DNA from 4 places in the Bacillus sp. JZ39 genome. Region 1 is predicted to be linked to each of the others. Evidence: predicted binding sites of a transcription regulator. Region 1 holds the regulator's gene; each other region holds the start of a gene.
What was found. The regulator Rex, encoded in region 1, represses fermentation and respiration genes when NADH is low (regulators of the CRP and FNR family bind a similar motif). The targets are predictions, from matches to a motif close to TTGTGAAATATTTCACAA.

Region 1 (4,590 bases):
TGAGCTTCTCATTGTCTGCATGGATAGCTTGTACTTTTTCATGATCCTGATAGACTTCAGGGTCACATAGCAATTCATCATTGCGGCTGATGTTTTCTTCAATGGTTTGAACAGTGGTTTCAATTTCTTCAATCCGACGGAGTCGTTGGCGCTCTTTCTTTTTCCATTCTTTTTCTTCCTCGTAGGAACGTTTGGAGTCAGACTTCACTGTAGCTGGCGTTTTTTCAGTTTCCTCTTGCTGATTTATTTTCTCCAATTCAAGCTGCTCTGTTTTTTTCTCTGTATAATAATCGTAATCTCCCAGATACTCCTCTATATGGCTTGAAGAAAGCTCCAATACTCTTGTGGCGATTCTGTTAATAAAATATCTGTCATGTGAGACAAATAACAGTGTGCCTGGATAATCAATCAGCGCGTTTTCGAGAACTTCTTTGCTGTCTAAATCCAGATGGTTCGTCGGTTCATCAAGGATGAGAAAGTTGGCTTTTTGAAGCATCAGCTTAGCTAGAGCCAATCTTGCTTTTTCTCCTCCGCTCAGTGAATGAACTGGTTTCAGCACATCATCTCCGGAGAATAAGAAATTTCCGAGACACGTTCTGATTTCTTTTTCTGGGAGCCCGGGGTACTCGTCCCACAGCTCATCAAGGACACGTTTAGAGGAAGTCAGCTCAGCCTGTTCCTGGTCATAATAGCCGACACTGACATTTGAGCCGTAAGAAATTGTTCCCTGATCTGGTTTTAGGGTGTCTATTAATGTTTTCAGCAATGTCGATTTACCTATTCCGTTAGGGCCGACAAGCGCAGCGCTTTCTCCTCTTGTGAGCATGAATGACACTTCTGTTAAAAGCGGCGGCTGGTTTTCATAGCTGATTGTGAGATCCTGAACACGAAGGACTTCATTTCCGCTCTGTTTTGTAATATCAAAATGAAAGTTTGCGGATTTTTCATCGCCAAGCGGTTTTGACATGACATCCATTCGCTCAAGCTGCTTTCTGCGGCTTTGCGCCCTTTTGGTGGTAGAGGCTCTCGCCAGATTTCGATCTACGAAGTCCTGCAGCTTTGCAATCTCGTCCTGCTGCTTTTCATACATTTTCAGATCTTTTTCATACTGCGCCGCTTTTTGGTCGAGATAAGCGCTGTAGTTGCCGTGATACTTTTTGCTTTCTGCTCTTGATACCTCGTATACCTGGTTTACTACTTTGTCCAAAAAGTAGCGGTCATGCGAAACGATGAGAATGGCGCCTGAATAGCCTTGCAAATAATGTTCAAGCCAGGTAAGCGTATCAATATCCAGATGGTTTGTCGGCTCATCGAGAATGAGCAAATCAGGCTGTGTTAACAGAAGCTTACCTAAAGCCAGTCTTGTTTTCTGGCCTCCGCTGAGGCTTTGAACCTGTGTAGAATCGTCAAAATGGCTGAAGCCGAGACCATGCAGCACAGATCTAACATCCGCTTCATATTGATAGCCGCCTTTATCTTTGAATTCCTGCTGAAGGCGGTCGTAGGTTTTCATGATGCTTTCTAATTCACCCGGGGCAGCTGCCGCCATTTTTTCTTCCATAGCCCGCATTTCCTTTTCCATTGCTTTTAAGTGGTCAAAAACAGTCAGCAGCTCTTCTTTTATGGTAAGCTTAGAATCCAAGCCAGTATGCTGGGCGAGATATCCCATTGTAATATCTTTCGGTTTAATAATTTCGCCCTTCTCATACGAAAGCTGGCCTGCGATAATTTTAAGGAGCGTGGATTTTCCGGCGCCATTTCTTCCTACAATGGCGATGCGATCACGATTTCTGACTTCCAGCTTTATATTGTTTAAAATAGTATCAGCACCAAACGATTTGGACAGCTGATTAATTTGTAAGATCATCATATTATTTCACCTCTGCTATAATAAGTTAAGTGTAGCTTATGAACCAGAAGTCAGCAAACAATACATTGGCCATATAAGACATAGAGAAGAAAATAGTGTATGATCTGTTTAAGGAGCGTTTTAATATGAATGGATTTTCTCATTTTAATGAACAGGGCAGAGCCCAGATGGTGGATATTAGCGAAAAATCTTCGACTGTCCGTACTGCGGCGGCTGTTTCAAGCGTACACATGAAGAATGAGGTGTACGAGAAAATACAGAGTCACGATATCGGCAAAGGAGATGTACTGGCTGTCGCACAGGTGGCAGGCATTATGGCCGCAAAGCAAACGTCGAATATCATTCCGATGTGCCATCCGCTTTCATTGAGCGGGGTAGATATATCGTTTGACTGGAAAATAAAAGAAGCAGAAGTTATACTTCATATAAAAGCACAGGTCAAAACGAAAGGGAGTACAGGTGTGGAAATGGAAGCGCTCACTTCTGCATCGGTGTGCGCTCTTACCGTTTACGATATGTGCAAGGCCCTTGATAAGGGGATGGTCATCGGCACTACTTTCTTGCTGGAGAAGACAGGCGGGAAAAACGGTGACTTTAAAAGAGAACTATCCGAGTATAATTTGGAGGACCAAAAATGAATAAGGATCAATCAAAAATTCCGCAGGCGACGGCGAAACGGCTGCCGCTTTACTATCGCTTTTTAAAGAATCTGCATGCGTCAGGAAAACAGCGTGTATCATCCGCTGAACTCAGTGATGCCGTAAAGGTTGATTCTGCCACGATTCGGAGGGATTTTTCCTATTTTGGAGCTCTTGGCAAAAAAGGATACGGATATAATGTGGATTATTTGCTGTCTTTTTTCCGAAAAACGCTTGATCAGGATGAGATGACAGACGTCATCTTGATTGGTGTCGGGAACTTGGGAACGGCATTTCTTCACTATAATTTCACAAAAAACAATAACACAAAAATTTCTATGGCTTTTGATATAAATGAGAGTAAAATAGGAACTGAGGTAGGCGGCGTGCCCGTCTATAACCTTGATGACCTTGAACAACACGTAAAAGATGAATCAGTTGCCATTCTTACAGTGCCAGCAGTTGCCGCCCAATCCATTACAGACAGATTGGTCGCATTAGGAATCAAGGGAATCCTTAATTTTACGCCGGCCCGTTTGAATGTGCCGGAACACATTCGAATTCATCATATAGATTTAGCAGTTGAGCTTCAGTCACTGGTTTATTTTTTGAAGCATTATTCAGTTTTAGAGGAAATCGAATAGAGGGAAAGGAGGAGCCCAAATATGCCGATCGGTCCTGGAAGCCTTGCTGTTATCGCAATCGTTGCTCTGATTATCTTCGGTCCCAAAAAGCTGCCTGAATTGGGGAAAGCAGCGGGAGACACACTTCGTGAATTCAAAAACGCTACTAAAGGATTAACGAGTGATGAAGAGGAAAAAAAGAAAGAAGATCAGTAAGTTAGGATGACACGAATGAAAGTGAATCAAATGTCGCTGCTGGAGCATATTGCTGAGCTTCGAAAACGGTTGCTGATTGTAGCGCTGGCGTTTGTCGTTTTCTTTATTGCTGGATTTTTTTTAGCAAAGCCGATTATTGTGTACCTGCAAGAAACAGATGAAGCGAAGCAGCTTACGCTTAACGCGTTCAACCTGACAGACCCGCTTTATGTGTTTATGCAATTTGCATTTATCATCGGCATAGTCTTGACCTCGCCGGTTATTCTTTATCAGCTTTGGGCTTTTGTGAGCCCGGGCCTCTATGAGAAAGAGCGCAAAGTAACGCTCAGCTACATTCCGATCTCTATTTTGCTGTTTTTAGCGGGCTTATCTTTTTCATATTATATTTTATTTCCTTTTGTTGTTGATTTTATGAAGCGAATTTCTCAGGACTTGAATGTCAATCAGGTGATCGGAATTAATGAATATTTTCATTTTCTTCTGCAGCTGACGATTCCGTTTGGACTGCTGTTCCAAATGCCGGTCATCCTCATGTTTTTGACCAGGCTCGGAATTGTGACACCGATGTTTTTGGCGAAAATCAGAAAGTATGCGTATTTTACGCTGCTGGTGATCGCAGCCTTGATTACACCGCCTGAGCTTCTGTCCCATATGATGGTTACAGTCCCGCTTTTGATTTTATATGAAATCAGTATTCTGATATCGAAGGCCGCCTATCGGAAAGCGCAGAAAAGCAGTGCAGCCGATCAGGACGTGTCTTCGGGGCAATAATAAAAAATCCATTTCTCATGCGAGAAATGGATTTTCTTTATTTCTGATTCTTTTTGATTTTAAATGAAAAGGCGAACATCTTAAAAGAAATGCTGATGTTGTAAGCGGCGAACACCATCAGCAGGATGGAGTAAAATGACCACATGCTGCCTGGCGAGCTTGCGGCAAGATAAGTAAAGATGCATCCTACGGCAAAGTAGATCATTCCCCAAACTACCGGGTTTCTCATAAAAATAATCCTCCAATAATCAATTGCATTTGTGTGCTCTGCTGTTCAAGGTAATTCCGAACAGGCTCAAGCTGCATGATGACGACGAATGTATTCATCATTAAATGGGCGAAAATCGGCACCCATATCCGTTTTGTTCTCGCATATAAAAATGCAAAGGTAAAGCCCATTGCTGTATATAGAAGAAGATGCTTCAAATCAGCGTGAACAATACCGAAAATAACCGAGCTGATCAGACCTGCG
Region 2 (4,590 bases), 650 kb from region 1:
TTCACGATTAAATCCCTTGCCCCGAAGCCTTCCCCTTTGAGCAGTTCATTTGTCCGTTTCCATATAGCCGGCCCAGACTTCTCGTTTAAAATCTCATAAATGCCAAAAAAACGCTGCAATTCTAAGTGAGTCCAGTTATAGAGCGGATTGCCGATCGCCATCGGCACGGTTTTCGCCCAAGCCATAAATTTCTCCTCATCAGGCGCATCTCCGGTGATGTATGTCTCCTCAATTCCATTGGCTCTCATGATGCGCCATTTATAATGGTCACCATACAGCCAGGCTTCCGTGATGTTTTGAAATGTCTTATTTTCATAGATTTCTTTCGGACTTAAGTGGCAGTGGTAATCAATAATTGGCATGTCTTTCGCAAAATTATGATAGAGGCTGACAGCGGTTTCATTTTTCAATAAAAAGTTTTCGCCCATGAAGGGTTCCATGTCCTCACCGTCTTTCATTCTATTTCAAAATGTTAACGTTAACATTTTGATTTGTTTTTATTTTACCTTTATATTCCTCTGGGATCAATCTCTTTTTTGAAAATGAAATGTTAACGCTATCATAAACATAAAAAAAGACATTGCCAGAAGCACTCGGTAAGGAACGCTTTTGGCAATGTCAGATTCATTAAAAGGATTAGTAAGCCAGGCTGAAAAGTCCTTTAATGTGTGTTAAGTAACGTACGTTACTTGCTTCTTTCATCAAGGAAGCAGGAAGACCTTTAAGCGGTGTAGAATTAGCACCAATGATGGCAACCGCGTCTTTGCGTCCAAGGCTTGCAAGTGTACCAGAGTTTACTGGCTTGAATGTTTCAAGCGTTTTGCCTTCCAGGTAAGCGAATAGGTTGTAACCGATCAGCTCACCCATTTGCCATGCGATTTGTGCAGTTGGCGGGTATGGACGGCCGTCTGGACCGAAGTAAACTGCGCTGTCTCCAGCAACGAATACATCTTCATGAGATGTAGATTGCAGGAAGTCATTTACAGTCGCGCGTCCGCGGTTCACTTCTAGACCTGATTCACCGACTAATGGGTTACCTTGTACGCCGCCAGTCCAAACAAATGTGTTGGCAACAACTTTAGATCCGTCTTTCAGATCGATTACGTTTCCTTCTACATTTGTAACAGGAAGACCTGTTAAGAACTCAACGCCGCGTTTTTCAAGGCTTGCAGTCGCACGCTCGATAAGATCATCCGGAAGAACAGGAAGGATCTTCGGACCTGCTTCAACAAGTTTCAATTTGATTTCTTTATGGTCTACGCCGTATTTTTTCGCAAGGTTCGGCATGATGTCAGCAAGCTCACCAACAAGCTCAACACCTGTTAAGCCGCCGCCGCCGATAAGGATTGTTGCATCTGCTTCGTTTTTCGTTTTAGAGTACTCGCGCACACGATCTTCAACATGCTGGAAGACTTTGTTCGCATCAGCAGCAGATTTCAATACCATGCTGTTTTCTTCAAGACCTGGGATGCCGAAGTAAGCCGTTACAGAACCAAGACCTACAACAAGCGCATCGTAAGTTAATGTAGAACCGTCAGCAAGCGCAACTTCTTTTTTATCAACAGAGAAAGAGCTTACTTCCGCAATTTTAAGATCAATGTCTTTGCCTTTGAAAAGTTTTTCTAATGGCATTGCAACCGCTTTTTCAGACACGTTGCCTGCAGCAAGGCGGTGTAATTCCGTAATGATTTGGTGAGTAGGGTATTTGTTTACCACTGTCACGCGTGCTTGTTCTTTTGTGTAATGTTTGCGAACTGTTAGAGCAGAAAGAACTCCGCCATAACCAGCGCCTAGAATGACAATATGTTTTGACATCGTATATCCTCCGTCCTTTATATCAATTTGAATCTGAGATTATTTTTGGTTTTCGCGTTCGTTCATGACTTCAAGGTAGCTGTTAGCAAAACGGAACAGCTTTTGAGCTTGAGGATCTTTCAGCATGCGAAGAAGGCCGAAAAGTCCAATTGTTTCGTTGCTTGCTTCCGCGCGGTCTTTTGCTTCAATCGCAGTCGCAGCTACTTCTTTCGCTGTTTCTTTTACAGGCTCGAGAATTTCAGTGATCGCACCGACTGTGTCGCTCTTTAACACTTCGTCAGTCGCTACAGACTGAGCGAAATCATAAGACTTCGTTAAAATATTCACTAACTCAGTCAGCTTCGGAAGCTGGTCAACTAAAACAGTCAATGATTCTTGAACTTCTGGCTTTAATAGCTGATCAATAAGATCTTGCTGGCTTTGGCTGACAGACGCATTTGTTTGATCGATTGTTTCTGGCATATCCAATTCTCCTTTACTATAAGCAGTTTGCTGATTTTTTTGGAAAGGGTAGTGCCTCTCCCTGTCTCACGCTTTTAAGGCATAAGAATAAGGATTGTGAATTCGTGCACAATCATTTACAAAAATAAATGTTTACTACCCAGTTTTTCATCTTGCCATATTCAGTATTATTTTTATCTAAAAATAAACAATTGAATAAGTCAAAATCCTTTACTCTCTCTGAAAATAGCAAACACAAAAAACTCCAATTCGATTACCTTCTATATGATAACACTTTTTGAACAAAATTTGAACGTGAATTGCTTCGATTATGAAATTAATTTATATGGAGCTCATGTCATATCGTTTCTGCGGCACTAGTTATTGACAATCCAGCAATTTCTCCCCTTCACTTTACCCATATTTCCAATAGAGGCTCTCTTTTTCCTGTGATCGGATCATTCGCCGGCAACGCCGCCTGCTTAATCTGTTTGAGCGCTTCCTCCCGCTCATTCGGTTTCCCCGTCTTTATATCATACTGAACGCCACCGGGATAGGCGCCAAGGACAGTAAAATCGGGGCTTGAGTTGAGCTTTTTATGTCCGTCTCCGGCTGGAATCACGACTGCGTCGCCTGATTTGAAAGGGATGGCAGCCCCTTTTTCTCCCCCAAACTGAATCACAGCCTCTCCCCTAAGGGCAATCAGGACTTCATGCGTATTGCTGTGATAATGATGGTATGGAAAAACACTCCCTGACCAGCTGTTTGACCAGCCATGCCGGATGACGATCCGCTCTGCCAGTCCGGTGTCCTTAAGCGCGTTTTGATACACCACGAGCGGAAAATCAGGGTGATTCGGAATCCTGCCGTCATCCGGAAAGAAGTATGTCTGTGTCTCTTTTTCCATCAATTACACCTCCCTTTTTTGTCTTCCACACATAGCGGTTCGCAAAACATGATGTTTTTCTCATGATTCCATTGATCTGCATGATACCGAATAGTATAGTATAAAAAAATAATGCCAGAATGAGGGATATCATGAAAGCTATCGTTATCGGAATATTGGCTTCACTCTTTTTCGCCGTTACCTTTATCTTAAACAGAGCGATGGAGTTATCAGGAGGCAGCTGGCTTTGGAGCTCTTCGCTGCGCTTTATTTTTATGGTGCCGTTTTTATGTTTGATTGTCATCATGAGAGGGACATTCACGCCTCTCTTACTAGAGATGAGGAAAAAGCCGTTTTATTGGATCAAATGGAGCTTCGTCGGCTTCGTGCTTTTTTACGCGCCGATTACATTTGCGGCTGCATACGGTCCGGGGTGGCTCATAGCCGGAACCTGGCAAATTACAATTGTAGCCGGGGTGCTCTTATCTCCTTTGTTTTATGTCAAACAAGATATGCCGGGCGGTCCGCAGCTCGTTCGCCAAAAGATTCCCCTGGTTTCACTTGGCACTTCCATGATCATCCTGATTGGAGCGGCTCTGATTCAGCTTCAGCATGCAGAATCGCTTTCTGGGAGGATGCTGCTTTTCAGTGTGCTGCCGGTTGTCATTGCGGCTTTTGCCTATCCGTTAGGAAACAGGAGAATGCTCGAAGAATACGGAGGCCGGCTTGATACATTTCAGCGCGTGCTTGGAATGACATTGGCAAGCCTTCCATTCTGGCTTATATTAGCAGCTTACGGCTGGTGGTCAGATGGCCTTCCAACAGCAAGCCAAACCGTTCAATCCTTTATCGTTGCCGTCAGCTCAGGCATCATTGCGACGGTTTTATTTTTCTGGGCCACTGATATGGTAAGAGACAATCCGCAAAAACTCGCAGCTGTTGAAGCCACTCAAGCCGGTGAAGTGATTTTCGCGCTGCTTGGTGAAATTGTTCTGCTGTCAGGCGTTTTCCCATCTCTTTTATCATTTGCCGGTTTGTTCATTATAATAGCGGGGATGATGTTACATACCTTCGCTTCACAGCCGAGAAAACCGAAAAAGAAAGCACAGTCAAATCTGACTGCGTAGCATCTGCAGGAGAATGGGTGAAAGCCTGTTCTCCTTTATTTGTGCTACCAAAAGGAATCTGTTTCACGTTATAGTTAAATATAATGTCAGCCTACTTATATTGAAAGGTGATTATTGTAATGGAAGCAAACGATCAAACACAAAACATACCAGCCATCTCCTTCAGATCAGTCAGAAAAAGCTATAAACAAGATGGACAAACCTATGATGTGCTGCAGGATGTCACCGGAGACATTCAACAGGGCGCAATCGTAGCCGTTTTAGGTCCTTCCGGCTCAGGCAAAAGCACCCTCCTTTCTATGTGTAATTTAATGAGAACGC
Region 3 (4,590 bases), 300 kb from region 1:
AACATAAAAAAGCAGTACATGCTGGGCATGTACTGCTTTTTTATATTACACTCCAAATCTTGCAAGAATAAACGTCCATATACAAATGATCAATAACAGAATCAGGCTGTACGCCACTGTCCTTTTAAACAGTTTAGATTCCTTGCCTGTTTGGCCTACCGCTGCGGCAGCGATGGCGATAGATTGAGGAGAAACAAGTTTCGCCATGACACCGCCCGCCGTATTTGCGGCTAACAGCAAGTCTGAACCCGCACCGATTTGCGCTCCGGTGACAACCTGCAAATGGCCGAACAAAGCATTATTGCTGACAACAGAACCGGTGATGAACACGCCAATCCAGCCAAGAACAGGACTGACAAACGGGAACAGGTCTCCTGTTTTCGCCAATGCTAACCCAATTGAAGAGCTGAGCCCTGCGAAGTTGGCCAGATTGGCAAACCCCATCACGAAGCAGATCGTCATAATCGGCACCCACAGCTCTTTTCCTGTCTCCTTCAGGGAAGCAAAGGCATCCCGGGAGGAGAACTTTTTGCTGAACAGCCCTGTCACGATGACCGCCGCTAAAATCGCTGTACCAGTCGCTGACAGCAGATCAACTTTAAAGACTGCATCTAACGGCATGGCAGATGGCGCAATCGGCGGCATTTTCATAATTTGCTGATGCAGAAAAGGCATTTTGAACAGGAGCGTTGATTGATATAACAGCCCGCCTTCTTGGAAAAGCGCTTTGAAGGCTGGAAGGCTCCAGATGGTGATCGCCGCAGTTAAAATGTAGAAAGGAGACCACGCTTTCGCAATGTCAACGGCACGGTATGCCTTTTTCTCACCAGCATCGCCGGCCCCTTCCTCGCGGTAAATCTCTTTCGGCTGCCATTTGCGGAGGAAGAGGGCAAGCCCGCCCATGCTGAATAAGGCCGCCAAAATGTTTGCTAATTCCGGCCCGAGCACCGCCATTGTCAGTGTCTGAACCGCTGTATACCCACCGCTCACAACCAGAAGAGCGGGCCATGTCTGTTTGATTCCTTTCATTCGGTCTAATAAGAATACAAGCAGGAATGGTATTAAAAATGAGATCATCGGCAGTGTCCACATTAATGTCCGTGACAGCTCAAGAGCAGACAAATCACCAATCTGCGCCCCTGTGATGACAGGAATCCCAATCGCCCCAAAGGCTCCGGAGGCGGCGTTTGCAATCAAGCAGAGCGCCGCCGCTTTCAACGGTTTAAAACCAAGTTCGACGAGCAGCGCCGCACTAATCGCAATCGGAACACCAAAACCAGCCGCGCCTTCTAAAAACGCATTAAAACAAAAACCAATTAATAATAGCTGTAATCGTTGGTCAGGCGAAATGCCGGCAATGCTGGACCGAATAATGGTAAATTTCCCGGTTTTCACTGCGATTTTATACAGCCACACCGCCATCAGGACGATGTAGCCAATAGGCCACAGCCCGCTCCCGATTCCTAACAAAACAGAAGAAATCGCTTTTTCAACCGGCATATGAAATGCCCAAACGGAGACGAAGAAACTGACGGCTAGGGTAAGAAATGCCGCAAGAATGCCTTTCATTTTCAAAACAGTTAAAGCCAAAAGAAAAAAGAGAATCGGAGTGAGCGCCACAAGTGCGCTCACATACTCGTTTCCAAACGGATCATACAACTGCTCCCACATTGACAATCAGCCCTTTACTCTAAAGTTGCGGTTAGTTGACTTTTTGTTCTGCAAAATGAGGTTTTAAAATGTTTTTAAGGACGCCGGCGCTGTGAAGGAACTGTTCTTTTTCTTTCTCATTTAAGTTCAGCTCAGTGATACCCGCGATCCCTCCGCGGTTCACGACAGCCGGCACACCGATGTACACGTCATCTGCACCGTATTGCCCGTCCAAATATGTGCTGACAGTTAATATGCTGTTTTCATTATGAAGAATGGCTTTTGTAATGCGAGCAAGACTCATCGCAACCCCATAATAAGTCGCGCCTTTTTTCTCAATGATATGGTAAGCTGCGTTTTTCACATCATCTACAATTTGGTCCAGCTCCTCTTGTTTGTACGCATCGTTTTTCTCAACGAGTTCACTGACCGGCACACCGCCGACATTCGCATGGCTCCAAACAGGAAGCTCTGTGTCGCCGTGCTCTCCGATAATATGTGCGTGCACGTTTTGAGGCGCTGCGCCAAAGTATTCGCTCAGCATGAAACGGAATCTCGCAGAATCTAGTGTTGTGCCGCTTCCGATCACCCGCTCTTTTGGCAGGCCGCTGAATTTCCATGTTGCGTAAGTCAGGATATCAACCGGATTTGTCGCGATTAAGAAAATACCGTCAAATCCGCTCGCCATGACTTCACTAACGATGCCTTTGAAAATCTTCAAGTTCTTTTCTACTAATTCAAGGCGTGTCTCACCAGGTTTTTGGTTTGCTCCGGCGCAAATGCAGACAATATCAGCATCCTTGCAGTCTTCATATGTTCCGTAAGATGTTTTGACCGGTTGTGGCGCAAACGCCTTTCCGTGGTTTAAATCCATCACATCGCCCATTGCTTTTTCTTTATTTACATCAATGACCACAAGCTCATCTGTGATCCCTTGGTTAATTAACGCAAATGCATAACTGCTTCCAACAAAACCCGCTCCGATTAAAGCTACTTTATTTACATGTTTGTTCATCATTAATCATCCTTCCAGGGTATGTTTCTCTTTGATGTCTTTTTATTTGTGAAGTATTTCACATTTATATTGTGCAATACTTCACAAACTTTTGCAAGAGAAAAGTTTTGTCTGATTTATGAACAAAAAAGAAACCATCATTGATGGTTTCTTTCGGTAAGTCCCGTCTAGCATTGCCCTCAATGAGGAAGAGAACCGCTTAAGCCCGAGTCATTATATAAACCATTTTGCACGTAATCAAAGCCAGGCTGATTCTGACCGGGCACTTGGGCGCTGCCATTATTAAAAATCACTTTGGCGTTGGTTGTATCCGTGTCCGCAGGCAGCGTCAGCGTGTAAATTCCATCTGCATTTTTAGTCATTGGTTTTCCAGGCCAAGATCCGGTCAATTCAATTGCCCGGCTCCCATCATGTTTATAGATATAAGCATTTACCTGGCTCCAATGATTCGGATTTTGATAGCCGATGGTTTTGGCCGAAGCTGGATCTCTTTTAACAAAACTGTATTCCTCGGTCCTCGTTACACCATCACTGTTCGTTCCTTTTAACATGATGGTGTATGTTTTGCCAAATGGATCTCCTTTTCCGATTGTGAATTGATCTCCATCCTTAAACGCCGTCTCTGGTCCATTATTGATTTGATAAACGGCTTTTGTTGTATTCGCATCTGCACGCAAGGTAATCGTCAGTTGATCATTGAAAGAATGTGTTACACCTGTTTTGTAATTCTCAAGGAAAACATGAGGCGCTTTTGCAATATCATCAGGATAAAGCACAGCCACAGACCTGGCATTGATCGTGCCTGTCAGTTTACCATCATTCACTTGAAATGAACCTGCCCCAGCTTTATTGTCATACCTGCCATCAGGCAATTTTGTTGGCGTATTGATAGAAACAGAGGATGAACCTGCATTTGCCAGCACAACGCCATGTGAGCCGCGCTGATTCATAAATATCTGGTTGTTTCCATTTGGGTTCGAGAGCTCCTCAGGCTGTCCAGCCATCACATTGTGAAATCTATTGACCGCAGTGATAGCCTGATCTTCAAATAAAGCACTCCCGCGATCGCCTATTTGGCTTTTCCCCGGGAATCTCACACCATTTCCGCCTCCCTCAGGTCTGGAAAAGAAAAGAGGCGTACTGCCTGAACGAGAAGCTATCACCGCCCAGCCTAAACGGATATCATCATCGCTCATCCATGTCGACTCTTCATCATCATTGGCATACGTATCATGCGACTCTACCCATGTCACTAGCTTGTCCGCAGACACATCAGATGCATAGTGGGAGATATTCGACACGCCCAGATTACGATTCTTTAAAGCGGACCTTATGGAATGCCCATAGTTAGACGCTGTCACATTCATATAATTCGCATATGAAGCATCTCTGGAGGCACTATCCTGCAGGATTTCTCCGTATTGGAACTCTGCAGATGTATTTGTGATATTCGGCCAAAATTGACTGCCGTAACTGCCATCATCCGGAAGCTCTATATGTTTGGCGGCATCAAATCGAAATCCATCTGCCCCGTCATTCAATGCTCTTTCTAAGAACCGTTTCAAATAGGACTGTACTTGTGTATTTTGTGTATTCCAGTCATACAGCCCGAGCAATGAATTCTGCGTGACATCCCATCGATCCGACCAGTTTTTAATTTGTGTGTTTCCATGTGTCCAGTTTGGAATACTCTTAATCTCATTGGAAATCGCGGCATAGTCACTGGTGGTATGATTGATGACAGCGTCAACAATGACCTTTATGCCATATTCTTCAGCGGCTGCACACATTTCTTTAAATTCTTGTTCAGTTCCTAAGTAACGGTTGCCAATTTGGTACGATGTCGGCTGATAGAGCCAGTACCAGTTCGACATGCTTTTATTTCCTTGGTTCCCTTCCTTGACTTGGTTAATCGGAGACGTCTG
Region 4 (4,590 bases), 1.0 Mb from region 1:
GTTTTTTCTCTTGGAGCTGTGAGGCCACGTACGCACCAACGTCTTCAGGTGTTTCTGCCCCTGCTTTTTCAGCTTCTTTATACAGATCGATGCCATTTTGATTGAAAGTCGGGTAAGACGGAAGCCACCCCAGCCGCGCGGCCAGCACATTGTAATCAGCGTGGTGCTTGTAGCGGGATGACGCAGCAATCGGTGATGCCAAATCACTGATCGGCTGGTCCTCATAACGCCACTGATCTGTCGCAAAGTAGAAAAATGAGGTGCCGTTTTGCAGCTTGGGCACGCCCTCCCAGTCCTTTGCAGTTGCAATCGTCTGCCACCCTTCAGCAGGTCGGAGCTTTTCCTGCCCCACGTAATGGGCCCAGCCTCCGCCGTTTACGCCTTGGGCGCCTACAAGTAAAACAAGATTTAACACCGCTCGGTAGATCGTGTCGGAGTTGAACCAGTGGTTAATGCCGGCCCCTACGATAATCATGGACCGGCCGTCTGTATCGATCGCATTTTGAGCAAACTCTCTGGCAATCTTAACGACAGCTTCTTTTTTGATTCCTGTCATTTGTTCCTGCCAGGCAGGCGTAAACGGCTCAGGATCATCATAGGAGACAGCCAATCGTTCGCCGATACCCCGGTTCACGCCGTAGTTAGCCAGTATCAAGTCAAACACGGTCGTGATGTACGTTTCTTCACCGTTCAGGTTCATTTTTTTAATAGGAAGATCCCGCTCGAGCACTTTGTTTCCGTCATTTGAAAAATACGGGATGCGCACCGTGCCGATTTCGTCCTCTATTCCCAGCACAGAGAGACGGGGTTCAATCGGTTCCCCGGTTTCTTCATCAATCATGTGCAGGTTCCATTTCTGCTGCCCGTCCCAGCGCGAGCCCATTGTCCCTTGGGGTATGGCAAATGAACTTGTTTGTTCATCCCAAACCGCAGGCTTCCACTGATCATGCTTTGTCTGCCGCCCGATGTCCTTCGCATGCAGAAACCGTCCCGCTGTGTATACGCCATTTTCTTTTGACAGGGTGACGAGAAATGGAAAATCAGTGTATTGCTTCGCGTACTCAATAAAACGTTCAGTTTCTTGGTTCACGTAAAATTCCTGCAGAATGACATGACCCATCGCCATCGCAAGTGCCCCGTCAGTCCCTTGGCGAATACTCAGCCAGTCATCCGCGAACTTTGAGGATTCCGCAAAATCCGGACTGATCGAAATGACCTTAGCGCCTTTATAGCGGGCCTCCGCCAAAAAATGCGCGTCAGGCGTTCTCGTTAACGGAACGTTGGAGCCCCATGTGAGGATATAGCCGGAATTGTACCAATCACTGCTTTCCGGAACGTCCGTCTGGTCACCCCAAATTTGCGGGGATGCTGGAGGAAGATCCGCATACCAGTCATAAAAACTGAGCATAGGGCCTCCGATTAACGACATAAACCGGGAGCCTGATGCATGGCTGATCATGGACATGGCCGGAATCGGAGAAAAACCGACGTTTCGGTCAGGCCCGTATTTCATCACTGTATACAGCAGAGAGGCTGAAATCAGCTTCAGCACCTCCGGCCACTCAGCGCGCACAAACCCGCCTTTCCCTCTCGCCTGTTTATAGGACTTCGCTTTTTCAGGGTTTTCGACGATCGATTTCCAGGCTTCCAATGGATTTTGATGTTCTTGCAGTGCCTCCCGCCATAAATTAATCAGTACACCGCGCACGTATGGATATTTCACACGCAGCGGGCTGTAGATATACCATGAAAAACTGGCCCCCCGCGGGCAGCCTCTCGGTTCAAAATCAGGCATATCCGGGCCTGTTGATGGATAATTCAAATTTTGCCCTTCCCACGTAACAATTCCATTTTTGACATAAATATTCCAGCTGCAAGACCCTGTACAGTTAACGCCGTGGGTGGAGCGAACGACTTTGTCGTACTGCCATCTGTTTCTGTATACATTCTCCCAATCGCGATCTTCGCGGGTGGTTTGGCTATGTTTATTTGAATGGTGTTCGATAGGAGAGAAATAATTCAATCTCCTAAACAACGGACTCCTTTTCTTTTTCTTCATGAGAGTTCACTCCTTCCGAGTCAGGTGATGCTAAGTTCACTATAAACAGAGACAGCGTGTTTCCTTGTGAACTATGTCACACACTCTGCTTTTTTCACAAAATGTTCACACAAAGGAGAAGGAAGGCTGCGTTCAGGCAGGACGCTTGGGTCATTAGCCGCCTTTCATTCAAAGATCAAAAAAACCGGCTCTATTTAAGAACCGGGCTCAGCGTTTTCATCCTGTGATGTATGCAGATACCGCAAAAATAATTGATAGGAACAAAAAACATTTTGCTGAAGCATAGCCAAAAAGTTCATTTGCAGCTGCGGATGGTAAGACATCATTTTCTTAAATATGTAATATGGGATATTGAGAATCAGAATGTCTGAAGTGGCATTGACTGAGATAAAGGGCGATAAATAAAGCCCGCCTTTTTCATCAATCGGAAACACATCGCCTTTTTCCCACAGCGCAACGGTTTTCGACCCTTCAGGGAGCCTGCTGTCCACGAAACGGACACTGCCTTTTAATACAATATAGACAGATTGAGAATGAAGAAAAGATGGAGACTGATCACATGAGCCGCGGATAAACGTGCCGTTTTTCAGCAAGGTTTCGACAATGGATAGAGGCACTTCATTAAACATAGGAAGTTGTTTCAGAAATAATAAATAGTCACACTGATTCATAGGAAAACCTCCTGTGCTAAGGATAGCTTTAGTGTAGCTCGACTGAGCCTGTACAGCAGTGATGTATTTCACAGCCTGTATGATGAATGTCACTTATCAGGAGGGTGACTGCATTTATAATGAAAGAAAAAAGGAGGATTTCGATGAAGGCGCTGATTCCGAAGCAGCACGGCGCGTGGGCGATGCTGCTGATCCCATTTTTACTCGGCATGGCCAAGGGAGGCCCCGTTATTTGGCATATTCCGCTCTTCCTAGGCTGGCTTTTCCTATACTTAGCGGTTTATCCCTTTACGCTTGCCTTAAAAAAGAAACAAAGCAAACCATATCAAAAGTGGATGTGTTATTACGGTTTTCCCGCCTGCTGCTTTTTGATGATCTCGGTCTTTCATAAGCCGCCTCTCATCTGGGTGGGCGTTTCTTTACTGCCGCTGTTTCTCATACATATGTATTTTGCCCGCCGAAAAAACGAACGAGCCCTATTGAATGATGTTGCAGGTGTCTTGTTCTTTTGTTCGGGCGGGTTTGCGAGCTGCTGGCTGGGGATGGGAACCCTCGACGGCTGGGCTTGGTTTATTTTCTTGCAGTCTGCTTTATTTTTTATCGGGAGTTCCTTTTATGTGAAATCGGTGATTCGTGAAAGAAAAAACAGGACACTTGCATACTGGTCATGGGGATATCACCTGCTGCTCCCCTTTTTATCCGCTCTTTTCGGAGCAGGATGGGCGTTTCTCGCTTTTATCCCGAGCAGCTTGCGGGCATGGTTTTTTCATGGAAGAGATTGGCCCGTAAAAACGATTGGCATTCTGGAAATCGTGAATGCCTGCTTCTTTTTTGCCGTCATGTGCCTCTTTATGACAAGGTAAAAAAACAAGGACACCGCTGTCCTTGTTTTTTTCAGTCAATATTGCAAATCTCCAGCGGGCAATTTTCACACTCAATCTCACATCGTAAATAGTCCCGCTTGTGTAAAATAATTTTTCCGGATTCGTCTATCGAAATAACCCCTTTTTTGCGGAGATCTCCCAGCATACGGTTGATGCTTTCCCGTGCAGCCGCACAAAACTTTGCCAAATCCTGATTTGTCAGGACAATGTTAATCAGAATGCCGTCGCTTCGCTCCACTCCGTAGCTGTTTGATAAGCGGATAAGGGTAGAATAGAGCGCCCCCTTTTTGCCATGAAGAAGCAGATCCCTGATTTTGGACTGAATCTTCCGGAGGTGCGTGCTCATCCATTTCATGAACTCAAATGTCAAAGCGCCGTTTTGGATTAATTCTTTTTCCAGCTTATTTTTATTAATGACGAGCACCTCGCCATCCTCTAGCACTTTTGCACTGAGCATATACCTTGGTTCTTCAGTGAAAAGTGTTAATTCTCCGACGATATCATGCTTTTGGCAGATTCTAAGCGTCAGGTCTTTTCCATCAGATGTCAGCTTGCCGATTTCAATGAGTCCTGATTGAATCAGAAAAAGCTCTTCTGCATCCATTCCTTCTCGAAACAAATACGTGTGTTTTTCCATTTTTCTTTTCGTGCTGATCGATTCCAGCAATTCATGCAGATCGCTGGAAATAAGATCACTATCAGATGGTCGAACAGAGAGAAAATTCATGAGCTCACCTCGAAGAAAGTCACGTTGTGTGTTTATTGTAACGTGAATTGATTTGTACCCATCGAGAAAAAACTAACAATCTTGTGAATGCCCCAGTGTTAGTTGATGCTCTGGCTGTTTCTCTCCGTGTGTGTTTTCATTCTTTCCTGCCAATACATCCATATGACAAGGACAAAGCTGGCTAACGCCACCTCTGAAAGCGCCATAAACCCGATCGCGTACTGGCCTGTTGCCTGAAACACACTCGCC

Region 2: a site for Rex is predicted at 2,372-2,389, ahead of M1D65_RS06630 (DUF1641 domain-containing protein). Genes of this name have one in related genera too.
Region 3: a site for Rex is predicted at 2,712-2,729, ahead of M1D65_RS01730 (L-lactate dehydrogenase). Genes of this name have one in related genera too.
Region 4: a site for Rex is predicted at 2,787-2,804, ahead of M1D65_RS18570 (YwiC-like family protein). Genes of this name have one in related genera too.

Annotation. Positions count from the first base shown of each region.
Region 1 is NZ_CP096389.1:619,676-624,265, forward strand. It holds gene M1D65_RS03235 (ABC-F family ATP-binding cassette domain-containing protein) at 1-1,870, opposite strand, end outside; gene moaC (cyclic pyranopterin monophosphate synthase MoaC) at 1,996-2,508, shown strand; gene M1D65_RS03245 (redox-sensing transcriptional repressor Rex) at 2,505-3,152, shown strand; gene tatAY (sec-independent protein translocase protein TatAY) at 3,174-3,347, shown strand; gene tatC (twin-arginine translocase subunit TatC) at 3,354-4,118, shown strand; gene M1D65_RS03260 (YdiK family protein) at 4,156-4,347, opposite strand; gene M1D65_RS03265 (CPBP family intramembrane glutamic endopeptidase) at 4,344-4,590, opposite strand, start outside.
Region 2 is NZ_CP096389.1:1,266,393-1,270,982, reverse strand. It holds gene uxaC (glucuronate isomerase) at 1-440, opposite strand, end outside; gene M1D65_RS06635 (NAD(P)/FAD-dependent oxidoreductase) at 637-1,815, opposite strand; gene M1D65_RS06630 (DUF1641 domain-containing protein) at 1,855-2,277, opposite strand; gene M1D65_RS06625 (cupin domain-containing protein) at 2,666-3,163, opposite strand; gene M1D65_RS06620 (DMT family transporter) at 3,295-4,269, shown strand; gene M1D65_RS06615 (ABC transporter ATP-binding protein) at 4,389-4,590, shown strand, end outside.
Region 3 is NZ_CP096389.1:317,347-321,936, reverse strand. It holds gene bmr3 (multidrug efflux MFS transporter Bmr3) at 1-2, shown strand, start outside; gene M1D65_RS01735 (L-lactate permease) at 46-1,671, opposite strand; gene M1D65_RS01730 (L-lactate dehydrogenase) at 1,703-2,668, opposite strand; gene amyE (alpha-amylase) at 2,845-4,590, opposite strand, start outside.
Region 4 is NZ_CP096389.1:3,620,723-3,625,312, forward strand. It holds gene M1D65_RS18560 (nitrate reductase subunit alpha) at 1-2,059, opposite strand, end outside; gene arfM (Crp/Fnr family transcriptional regulator ArfM) at 2,254-2,730, opposite strand; gene M1D65_RS18570 (YwiC-like family protein) at 2,874-3,593, shown strand; gene fnr (fumarate/nitrate reduction transcriptional regulator Fnr) at 3,625-4,341, opposite strand; gene narK (nitrate transporter NarK) at 4,440-4,590, opposite strand, start outside.